Regions from separate parts of the Dietzia cercidiphylli genome, predicted to be linked through region 1. Evidence: riboswitches for the same ligand, from Rfam matches in the RefSeq annotation. Region 1 holds a riboswitch; the other holds the start of a gene.
What was found. A riboswitch is a leader RNA that binds a small molecule or an ion and turns the genes downstream of it on or off. The one in region 1 is predicted to bind cyclic di-AMP.
Positions count from the first base shown of each region.

Region 2: linked by a shared signal. The riboswitch ahead of ABD250_RS08635 (NlpC/P60 family protein) and the one ahead of ABD250_RS06420 (transglycosylase family protein) in region 1 are both predicted to bind cyclic di-AMP.

Region 1 covers NZ_BAAAQG010000007.1:28,658-34,366, forward strand. The annotation lists gene ABD250_RS06410 (helicase-associated domain-containing protein) at 75-2,504, opposite strand; gene ABD250_RS06415 (hypothetical protein) at 2,607-2,804, shown strand; gene ABD250_RS06420 (transglycosylase family protein) at 2,945-3,568, opposite strand; cyclic di-AMP (ydaO/yuaA leader) riboswitch at 3,580-3,736, opposite strand; gene ABD250_RS06425 (hypothetical protein) at 3,915-4,196, opposite strand; gene ABD250_RS06430 (cold-shock protein) at 4,318-4,719, shown strand; gene ABD250_RS06435 (DUF2771 family protein) at 4,729-5,238, opposite strand; gene ABD250_RS06440 (MFS transporter) at 5,235-5,709, opposite strand, start outside.
Region 2 covers NZ_BAAAQG010000007.1:495,005-500,713, reverse strand. The annotation lists gene ABD250_RS08645 (glycosyltransferase family 4 protein) at 1-1,118, opposite strand, end outside; gene ABD250_RS08640 (NlpC/P60 family protein) at 1,171-2,271, opposite strand; gene ABD250_RS08635 (NlpC/P60 family protein) at 2,435-3,049, opposite strand; cyclic di-AMP (ydaO/yuaA leader) riboswitch at 3,063-3,211, opposite strand; gene ABD250_RS08630 (hypothetical protein) at 3,292-3,501, opposite strand; gene ABD250_RS08625 (exonuclease domain-containing protein) at 3,691-5,343, shown strand; gene trpD (anthranilate phosphoribosyltransferase) at 5,324-5,709, opposite strand, start outside.

The DNA of each region.
Region 1 (5,709 bases):
TCTCGCGGGCCCGCGTGGGTCCGACCCTCCAGTGTCCCGGAAATCGCGACGGAGGGTCGGGCCGGCGGGTGGGGTCAGCGGGTGGGGTCCACATCGGCCACCGAGATCACGCGGTGCAACGGCAGGGTCACGGCCTCGGCGGAATCGGGTTCCACCCCTTCGATCCGGCCCCCCGCGACGGAGACGGGGATGACGAGTCGCGACGTCGAGCGGCCCTGCGCGTCGACCACGGAGACCGTGACCGCGGTGCCCGACCCCGCGGCCTCGTGCAGGCGGGCGATGGCGGCCTGACCCGTGTACCCGTCACCCGAGGAACCGCGCGCCGACCGCACGCGGTCGGCCGAGCGCATCGCCGTGATCGCCGCACGGAGCTCGCCGGTGGTGGCGGTACGCGTCGGGACCCGGGGGGTGCGGCCGGGGGAGGTGGCCCGGACCCGGGCCACCGGGCGGGTGAGTGCGACGACGGCGCCGGAGGTGTCCTCGACGACGGGCGCGTACCCGTGCTCCCGGAGGGCCTCGACGAGATCCAACGGACGGGCCTGGGAGATGAGGACGGTCGGGGCGACGGACCGCAGGGCGCAACTCTCCGCCACCGGGGAGCCCAGGACCTGGGCCACAAGCGACGGGTCGTCACAGCGGAGGAACGACAGCGCGGCCCCCGCCCGGAGTCGGCCGTGCCTCCGTGCGACGTCCTCGATGAGGTAGTCCAGGGACTGCGGGACCGGGGTGATCGAGGTCCGGGCGAGCAGGTCCCTGATCCCGGCGGCGGTACGTCCCGAGTCCAGCGCCCGGCGCAGGGAGGTCTCGGTCACGCGGTAGGTGGTGGCGGCCCCCGCGGACTCGACGTCGGCGAGCAACGCGAAGTCCGCCGCGAGCTCCGGGACGAGCGGCCCGGGGGCGAGGATGGTGAGGTCGGCCTGGACGATCACCTCGGAGACGGGTTCGGGGAGCGCCGCCCTCAGGACCGGCTCGAGCTCGTCGGCCGAGGGGGGACCGGCGGCGGGGGGGACGGAGACCAGGATCCTGGCCGCGCTGGTGGCGGTGGTCCCCACCACGAGGCCCAGCCGACGCGCCTCGCCGACGGTCTGTGTGCAGGTCCGTGACCCGGCCCGCGCGAACCACACCGGCGAGAACCACCGGACGACCTCCGGCAGCAGGTCGTCACCGGGCTCGGCCCCGGGGTCGAGCCGGCACAGGGCGCGCAGGACCCGGTCGCGCTCGCCCGCCGCGGGCGGGCCCACCGGATCGCCGAGGGCGGGGACCGTGCCCCCGCCCTCGATCTCGGAACCGACCCGCCACGGAGCACGGGGCATCGACCACCAGGCCAGGACGAGTTCGGCCCAGCGACGCGCGCGATCCCGTGAGGACCACACGTCCGCGGCCTCCGTGGGCGCCCACACCGAGTCGAAACCGGTCTCGCCGACGTCGGTGTCGCCGACGGCGATCAGGCCGGCGGCCGCGAGGACCTCCAGCAGCAGCGGGACCTCGGGCTCGTCGACGCCGGCGGCCCGGGCGACACGACGGAGTTCCCGCACGCCCACCCCGCCGGCCTTGAGGGTGGCGGCCGGGTGGCGGGACAGCGCCGCGAGGAGGGCGTCGCACCTGTGGAGGAGGTCGAGCGCCGCCACACCCCCGGAGGCGTCGGCCGTCTCCGCGGCGTTCCTCTCGGCGGCGCTCCTGGCGGCGGCTCTCCGCCCGGTCGGGACGCCCGCGGATCCGGGCCCACTCGCCGACGTGCCGGGCGCCGACGTACCGGGCGCCGACGTGCCGGGCGCCGACCACTCGGGCACGTCGAGGAGGGACGAGCCGCTCGGACGGGCTCCGTGCCGGGCCCGGTCCAGGGCGTGGGCGCGGGGCACCACCACCTCGCCCCCGGCGGTCCCGGTGACCGAGGCCAACCCGGCGTCCGCCAGTTCCCCGGCCGCCGCGCGGACGGTCTCGGACGCGGCGGGTCCGAGGGCTCCGACCGGCGTACGGCCGCGGGCGACGGCGCCGAGGACGCCCAGTGCACGGTCGGACAGGCCACTCCAGGCGGTGTCGAGGTGGGCTCCGACGGGTTCCCCGGGTACGGGGGCCTCGACGGGCGCCGCGTCGACGGCGGCCCCGGTGACCGGGACGATCCGGGCGTGGGCCGGGTCGCCCCAGAACAGTGCGAGATCCCGGAGGGTGTCCACGGCCGCGCGGAACGCCGGGTCGTCGTCGTCGACACCGAGGCGGCCCGACACCGCACCGATCGGCACCGGGCCGGAATCGGCCCCGAGCGCGGCGGCGGTGGCCAGCACGAGGAGGTCGGGCCACGTCAGGGTGCCCATCGCGCGCGCTGTCGACGCCGGCAACCGCAGGCGGGAGGCGAGCACGCCGAGCGAGGCCGGTGGAGGGGAGGCCACGTCCGCGCGCAGCTCGCACAGTCGCACCAGGGTGTCGTCGGACAGGCCGGCCAGCCAGGCGGGGAAGTCGGGTTCACCGCTGGTGGGGTGTCGGGGCGTGGTGCGCGAGGTCGACATATCCGTACCAGCCTAGTGAGATCCGGCCGGCGGTGAGTATCGGCGGCGGGGGTATCCGACCCGGTTGCTGACGGATCGGGCTCGAGGTGAGAGACTGACCACGTGGCTGCCAAGAAACTGACCTACGACAACCCGGGATGGCCCGACGACTCGTTCGGCGAGCACCCGGTGACCGAACTAGCTGCGCTCGTGGCGGGGGGGCTGTCGCCCTTCGGGCAGGAGATCTTCCCCCTGCCGCAGGAGCGCCTGAACTACGTCCACCCGGAGACCGTGGTCAACACGTCCGTGCCGACGCGCTGACCTCCCCGCACGCCGTGGGCACACGGTGTAGCTCGCACGGTGTAGCTCGCACGGTGTAGCTCGCACGGTGTAGACGCGAGAACGGGCCGCCACCCCCTTCAGGGAGTGGCGGCCCGTTCTCGCGTTCGGGTCGACCGGGGTCAGTTGGCCAGGTAGGTGGCGAAGAACCCGTCCACGGCGGTCTGGTTCTCGGCGTAGGCGGCGTCGACGAGATCCTTGTTGGCCTGGTATCCGTCCGTGATCGGCAGCGCGAGACCGCGACCCTCGGCGAACGCGGTGAGCGTCGCGACGTGCTCGGCGGCCGAGACGGCCTCCGGAGCGGCCGGCGCGACCGGGGCGGCCGGCGCGGGGGCGGGCTGGGCCACGTCGCGGGGCGTCGGGGCGGAGTTCAGGCCGAGCTTGGCGGAGCAGGCGGGCCATGCTCCCCAGCCCTGACCGGCGAGGGTCTTCTCGGCGATGGCGATCTGCTGCTCGCGGGTCGCCTGGTTGGCGGTCGGCGCGTACTGGGTGCCGCCGTAGGCCGCCCAGGTGCTCGGCGAGAACTGCAGCCCGCCGTGGTAGCCGTTGCCCGTGTTGATCCCCCAGTTGCCGCCGGCCTCACACTGGGCCAGACGGTCCCAGTCGGAGTCCGGGGCCGCGTTGGCGGCCGGGGCGAGGGCGAGCCCCGCGGCGGAGAACGCGGTGCCCGCGAGGACGACCTTCACCGCCGTCCTGGGCGCGGAGGCGGTGGCGGCAGCGCGGTGGCGTCCGGTGTTCGAGGTCATATACGCGTCAGTCCTTTTCACTCTGTGCCTACGGGGTGAGCTGTCGGGTTCGGACGGGTGCGCCCGGCCGCCTGCGGCGGCTTGACCCCAAGGCGACCTGTGGTCGCCGGCCCGAGGTGGGCCCTGATCGGGTCCCCCGTCCCCGCCCGGTAACGGTCAATGTCGCATCGGCCGCAGGGCGGGGTTCGGTGGTGCGTCCGATGCCAACTCGCTGACGAGTCTGCCCCGAACAGTAGCGGCTTGATGCCGGATCGTCACCATTCTGAGATAAAACCAGGTCACACAGGAGGGCGGGAGGTGACGTTATCGGCTTGTTACCTGGAACTTCGCCAGAGGGTGGGTTCCGTCACACCCTGGGCGGCCGGGAGCCGAGAATCGCGTACAGCAGCCCCAGGAGGAACCCGACCGGGGTGAACACCATCGCGCCGAGGTACAGGAAGGTCGGCGCGTCCCGATCCAGGACGAACGGGGTCAGTGCGGCGAGGACGGTGAACACCACACCGACGGCGAAGACGACCAGCGCCGCGATGAACAGGCCGCGGCGTCTGGGCCGGACCGGGGCGGGCTCGGCCGCGTGGGGTGCCCAGGGGTCGGGGTCGTCGGCTGGGGGTCGGGCGTCGGAGGTCACACGGGGGAGGCTACCGGCCCGGCGGGGGCGCCGGGCCACCGCCTCGGCGAGGGTAGTCTCGAGTCATTCGTGGTGGATGTCGGTCGCACGTGTGCGCGATCGTGTGGAGAGGTGGTTCGCGGTGCCCAGTGGCAGGGTCAAGTGGTACGACGCGGAGAAGGGTTTCGGTTTCCTGTCCCACGAGGGCGGGGAGGACGTCTACGTCCGGTCGGACGCGCTCCCCGACGGGGTGGACACGCTACGGCCCCGCCAGCGCGTGGAGTTCGACATGGTCTCCGGTCGGCGTGGCCCTCAGGCTCTGCGGGTGGTCGTCCACGAGGAGCCCACCGTCGTGCAGGACCGTGCCCCCCGCGGCGGCCCACGGCACTCGCCCGATGAGCTGCACGGGATGGTCGAGGACATGATCAAGGTCCTCGAGACGACCGTCCAACCCGAGTTGCGGCGCGGCCACCGTCCCGACCACAAGGTGTCGGGTCGCGTGGCGTCGGTGCTCCGCGCCGTCGCCCGCGAACTGGACGCGTGACCCGCCGGCTCAGTCCGCGTAGGTGATCCCGACGGACCACTCGCCGCTGAGGATCGTCTCGGAGCCGTCCGCCGCGTAGACCAGGGCGACCGCGCGGAGCGCCAGTCCTTCGATCCGTCCCTCGTCAGGGAGGGTGACCGGGATGAGTAGTTCGCCGGGGCCGTCGGGTTCGAGGGTGTATTCGCGGAACCCGTCCGCGCGGATCTCGTAGACGTCGAGCGTGGCGCGGCGCAGTTCCACCGGCAGCCGCACCGTGAGGGTGTGTTCACCGGTGACCGTGAACTCACCCACCGGGTTGGTGTAGCTCGTGCCGTCGAGGTCCGTCGCGGCGAACGGCAGTACCTCCACGTGGTCGCGGTCGGTGGCGACGGTGATCGCCGGCACCGCCCCGTGACGTGAGGCGGAGCCCTGCCACGCTCCGACGATCGCGGCGACCATGATGATCACCCACGCCAGGATCGCCCAGGTGACTGGGCGGACGCGGGTGCCGGACGCGGGGGCATCGCTGTAAGAGCTCACTCCTCCATTCTGCCGAGCAGGCGCGCGCCGAATGCACGGGGGTCACGTGGCGCTCCGGGGAACCTGGGTCGGTTGCCGCCGAGCCCCGGTACCAGGGTGGACCCGCGCGCGGTCAGGAGCGACTGGCCGAACAGCAGGGCGCCCACGACCGAGATCACGCTGAAGCCCACAGTGAAGTCCGGCGGGAGGAGGACCCCCAGCGCACCGCCCGCGACCCACGCCAGTTGTAGCGCCGTCTCGGACCGGCCGAACGCGGAGGACCGTGCGGAGTCGGGGATGTCCGTCTGGATCGACGCGTCGAGCGCCACCTTGCCGAGCGCGCTGCACACCGCCGCCACCAGTGCGAGGGGGGCCGCCGCCCAGATGTTGCCGAGGAACGCCGCGACCACCGCCGCCGACAGCGCTGCGCCCGCCGCCGTCGTGGTGATCCTGCCCGGTCGGCCCAGGGGGAGACGGGCGCCCACGGCATTC
Region 2 (5,709 bases), 470 kb from region 1:
ACCCGCCGCATGTCGCGTGCCAGGTCCTCCCAGCGCCACGACCCGAGAACCCAGGAGCGTCCGCGGACGCCCATCGCGGAGGCGCGTGGCCGGTCCGAGAGCAGACCGGCCACGGCCTCGACGATCTCGCCGTCCGAGGTCCCGTCCACCACGAGACCGGTGCTCCCGTCCACGACGGTCTCCGGAGCGCCACCACTCCGGCCGGCCACCACGGGGACACCGCAGGCGGACGCCTCCAGGTACACGATCCCCAGCCCCTCCACGTCCAGTCCCCCGCCCCGGGTGCGGCACGGCATGGCGAACACGTCCGCCATCCGGTGGTGGTCGACGATCTCGTCCGCCGGGATCCGACCGGTGAAGATCACCCGGTCGGACACCCCGTGCCTGCGGGCCAGACCCTCGAGCGTGCGACGGTACGGACCACCCCCGACGACGACGAGGACCGCTCCCGGAACGCGGCGGGCGATCTCGGGCAACGAGCGGATGAGCGCGTCCTGACCCTTGCGCGGGACGAGTCGTGAGAGACACACGATCACCTCCCGGTCCGCCACCCCGTAGCGTTCCCGGATCGCCCTACGCCGCACGGGATCGGGACGGAACCTGGCCGTGTCGACGCCTCCGGGCTGGTGCACGAGTCGGGCGTGTGGACCGAACGCCGCCGCGAAGCGACGTCTCGTGTAGTCACTCACGTAGGTGACGGCGTCGGTGGACTCCCCGATCAGCCTGAGCACCTGCCGCGAACCCGGCAGCATCGACCACCCCACCTCGTGACCGTGGGTGCTGGCGACGATCCGCTCGACGGGCCCCTCCCGGAGGACGGGCGCCATCACGGCCAGCGGCGCCGCCGCACCGAACCACACCGTGCTCGCCCCGAAGTCCGAGGCGAGCCTCCGCGCACGCACCGCGAGCTCCGGCGTGGGCAGCAGCATCTCCGTCGGCACCCTCTCGACCAGGTAGGGACGGGAGTCGTCGTAGTCGGTCGAGTCGCTACCCCGGAACGTCGAGGCGAGGACCGCCACGTCCTCGGGATCGAGATGCGCCAGATAGGTCTCCAGGTACGACTGGATGCCGCCGGGTCGCGGCGGATAGTCGTTGGTGATCAGCAGGGTCTTCGTCATCACGTCCGAGACTGCCACAGTGTCCGGGTCTCCCCCGCCCGGCGTCCCCGCGTCAGTACCGTCGGATCCCGCTGATCGGCATCGCGTCGACCTTGTCGAGTTTGACCGGGACCCCATAGGTCGACGCGTGCAGCACCAGTCCGTCGCCGGCATACATGCCGACGTGGGTCGCCCCCGGGTAGTAGATGACGAGGTCGCCCGGTTGGATGTCGGCCATCGCGACGGGTGCGCCCGACACCGCCTGCGCCTGACTCGACCGCGGTAGCGTCTTCCCCTCCTGCGCGTACGCCCACACCATGAGTCCCGAGCAGTCGAACTCCTCCGCGCCGGTCGCCCCCCAGGAGTACGGGGAACCGAGCCGGGTGAGAGCCACCTTCAGCGCCGCGGTGTTGACGCCGTCGACAGCCGGGGCGACGTAACCGGGCGGGACCAAAGGGCCGCCGGCCCAGACTGCACGCTGCGCGTCCGAGAGGGCGTCGACACGACGTCTCACCTCATCGATCCGCGCCCGCATCTCCTCCGAGCGCCGGTCGAGCTCATCCGCCCGACCCTGTGCGTCCCGGGCCGAGGCCCGCGCGATCTCCGATGCCACGTCCGCGTCCCTGCGGAGGCGGGCGGCCTCAGCCGAGGCGGCACGCGAGGCGTCCAGGGCGCTGGTGGTGGTGCCGGACAGCCGCTGCAGCGTTCCGAGCCGGTCGACCAGGTCGCGGGGACTCTCGGCGAGGACGGCGGCCCGTGTCGCCCCGGTGTCGCCCCCGCGATAGCGCACGGTCGCGAGTCGATCCACCAGGGACTGGTCGCGCGAGGCACCGGCGTCGGCGACCACGGCGAGCCCGGCGGCGACCCCGGCCTCGCGTTCGCGTCGTTCCCGTTCGGCGTCGGCCCGCTCGAGTTCCGCGCGCGCCAGATGGAGCTCCTCACCGAGCGCTCCGGCCTCCGCGGACAACCTCGCCAGCTCCGCCAGGTCCTCACCGGGTGCGTCATCCGTCGAATCGACACCGGCCCGTGCGGTGCTCTGCCCCGGGCCCCCCGCCTGCGCCGGCCCCACCACCCGGGTGGGGTCCGCGGTCTGAGCCGACACCGTCACGACCCCGGAACTCAGGACAACGAGAGCGGCCACGATGAGGGCGACCGGCCGGGCTCTGGGGGTCATGGGCAATTGTGACACTCTCGGATCGCTGTTCAGTGACGAGCGGAACGCGGCGGGGGCACCGTCAGACTCCGTTGCCGAGATGGTACAGACGACGAACCCCGCCGGTACCGGTTACGTGACCGGCGTTCGGCGGGGTTCGCGGACGTGCGTGGTGCGAGACGGCTCAGTAGTAGCGGGTCGCACCGTAGAACGGCATGGAGTCCACCGGCGCGTAGCTCACAGAGGTGCCGGAGTACGGGGCATGGACGACCTGGCCGTTGCCGGCGTAGATCCCCACGTGGCTGGCGCCGCTGTAGAAGGCGACGATGTCCCCGGGCTGCAGGTCGGCCTTGGAGACCTGGGTCCCGCCGCCGATCTGGGCCTGGCTGGTGCGCGGGATGGAGATTCCCGCCTCCTTGTACGCCCACGAGGTCAGGCCCGAGCAGTCGAACGAGTTGGGGCCGGTGGCGCCCCAGACGTACGGCGAACCGACGCGGGTGCTGGCGGCGTCGAGGATGCGCTGACCGGTGGAGATCTGCGGCGCCGGGGCGGCGAACTCGACGGGGGCCGCCTGTGCGGCGGCGGCCTGGGCCAGGCCGGCCGGGAGGGCGATGCCCTCAGGGAGGTCGACGGTGACCTGTGCGGGCACACCGGGCAGACGCAGCTCGACGGGGACGTCGACGGTCACCGGCGCGGCGGCCGCGGTCCCGGCGCCGGCGATGGCGGCTCCGGCCGCGAGCAGTCCTGCGGTGGCGACACGACGCCCGGTCGAGTTGGCCTTGATGCTGTGGGCTCCCACGAGAGTGATTTCCTCTTTCTTCCTGGACACCGACCGGGTTAGCTGACGGGTTCGGACACGGAAGTCTGTCCTACGCCCGGACCTCTCGGCCCTCGGGCGATTCACCCCAGTGGAACGTGGTTCCCCGGTGCACCGTGGTTGGCGCTTTGGTGGTGACCCCGGCCCCCCACCGGCGGGCGGGTGATGACTTCCGAGGTCTCGAAAAGGTTACGAAACCATCTCGTCGAAGTCCAGTCCATCCGCTAGGCGGCCGTCTCCGAGGCCATGATCTCGACCGTCGAGACCATTCCGAGCTCCATGAGCACCTCGATCGCCGAACGCACCTCCGGCTCCAGGACGTACCCACACGACTCCTCGGAAAGCGCGTCCACCTGCGACTCTCCGGCCAGGAGCACCGAGACGACGCAGTCCTCACACCGGCGCGGGCGGGCCGGGCACCGTGAGCAGTCCATCGAGAACATGATCTACATCACACTCCGTCCTGGGCGTGTTGCCCATTCGTTACCGGGCCGCGATCTACGGCTCGAGGCCGACCGTAACGGCGGGGTACGACATCCCCCTCCGCGGCGGCGGGCCGCACCCGGCCTCCGCCACGACCGTCCGCCCCGCCACTGTCGGACCGGGTCGCTACCGTCGGCACCATGCCCACTCCCCCGACGCGAGAGCCGGTCCGCACGCCCGGGCCCCAGGGGGTCCAGGCGGCGTTCGACGAACTCGAACCGATGCTCTCCGAGGTGACGTTCGTCGTGGTCGACCTGGAGACCACCGGCACCCGACCGGGGACGGACGAGATCACCGAGATCGGCGCGGTCCGCGTACGGGGCGGCGAGGTCCGGGCTGAGCTGTCCACGTTCGTCGCCATCGACGGTGCCCTGCCGGGGCACATCAGCAGGCTCACCGGTATCGACCCCGGCGACCTCGTCGGGGCGCCCACCCTCGGAGAGGTGATGGCGACGTTCCTGGAGTTCTCCCGCGGCGCCGTCCTGGTCGCCCACAACGCCCGGTTCGACCTCGGTTTCCTCCGGGCGGCTGCCGTCTCCACCGACCATCAGTGGCCGGATCCCCCGTCGATCTGCACGCTCGCCCTGGCACGTCGGATTCTCCACCGTGGCGAGACCCGCGGACACCGTCTCGGTGAACTCGCCGCCCATCTGGGATCCACCGTCGAGCCCAACCACCGGGCGCTCCAGGACGCCCGCGCCACCGTCGACGTCCTCCACGCCCTGATCTCCAGGGTCGGGGACTGCGGGGTGGCCACCCTCACCGAGCTCCGGTCGTACGACGGCCGCCTCGCCCCCGAGGTACTGCGCCGCGCCGCGCTGACCGAAGCGCTCACCACCGGTCCCGGCGTCTACCTCTTCCGTGACGGGTCGGGGGGCGCCCTGTACGTGGGGTCATCCGTGTCGGTGCGGCGGAGGGCCCGTTCCTACTATTCCGGAGCCGACTCGCGCAGCAGGATGCGCACGATGGTCGGGCTGGCCGCGAGTGTCGAGTCGGTGCCCTGTGCGCACCTCCTGGAGGCGTGGACCGTCGAGGAGCGGCTCATCGATTCCCTGCAACCGCCGTACAACCGGCGCTCGCGGAGTCCCCGTCGCGGGTGGTGGCTCTCCCCACCCTCCGGGCGCGCGATCCGTGGACAGGTCACCCGCACACCGGAGCACCCGTCCGCCCTCGGCCCGTTCCGGAGATCCGAGGACGCCAGGTCGGCGTGGCTGGACCTCGTCGAGACCCTCGGTTCCCCGCCCGACGCGGAGGACTGGGAGGCGCTGGTCGCCGGCCGGAGCTCCGCGACCGTCAGGGCGATGGTCGACCAGATCGACGCGATCGCGGCGGGCGGAGCGTTCGAGCGCGCGGCCCGGTTGCGCGATCGCACGGCGACGCTCGTCCGGATCCTCACCCGGCAACAGGAGCTCGCCGCCACCGCCGGCCTGCCCGAGCTGGTCCTGGCCCAGCCCGGCCCCGCGCGCACATGGGCCGTGGCAGTCGTGCGTCACGGACGTCTGGCCGCCTCGGGGATCGTGCCGGCCGGGGCCGCCCCCCTCCCCGTCATCGACTCACTCAGGGCGGGCGCCACGACCGTGCGACCCGGACCCGGGCCGTTCTCCGGCGCCAGCGCCTCGGAGATCCGGAACGTGCACAGATGGATCGACTCCGCACCCACCCGCATCGTGTCGGTCGCGGGTTGCTGGGCCCTCCCCGTCGACGGTGCCCACACTCTGACCGCATGGGCGGATCGAGCCGAACGGGCGGCCGCGGAGACGAGCAGAGCAGGGATCAGTCCCGCGCGACGCTGAAGGCCGCCCACCTGTCCAGGAGTCCGGCCGCCTCGCCGTCGTCCACCGCCCTCGCGGCGCGATCCACCGCCGACGTCATCGCGGTCACCAGGTCAGCTCCCGGCTCGAGTCCGTCGAAAGCCACCAGCGCAGCCGCGGAATTGAGCAGGACGGCATCCCTGACGGGGCCCTTCTTACCCGCCAGCAGGTCCCGGGCGACGCCCGCGTTGTGCTGCCCGTCCCCCCCACGCAGCTCCTCGATCGCGCACGTCGCCATCCCGAAGTCGCCGGGGGCGATCTCGTCCTCCTCGATCCGGCCGTGCGAGACGCGCAGCACGCGGGTCGGCCCGGTCATCGTGATCTCGTCGAGGCCGTCGGCTCCCCGCA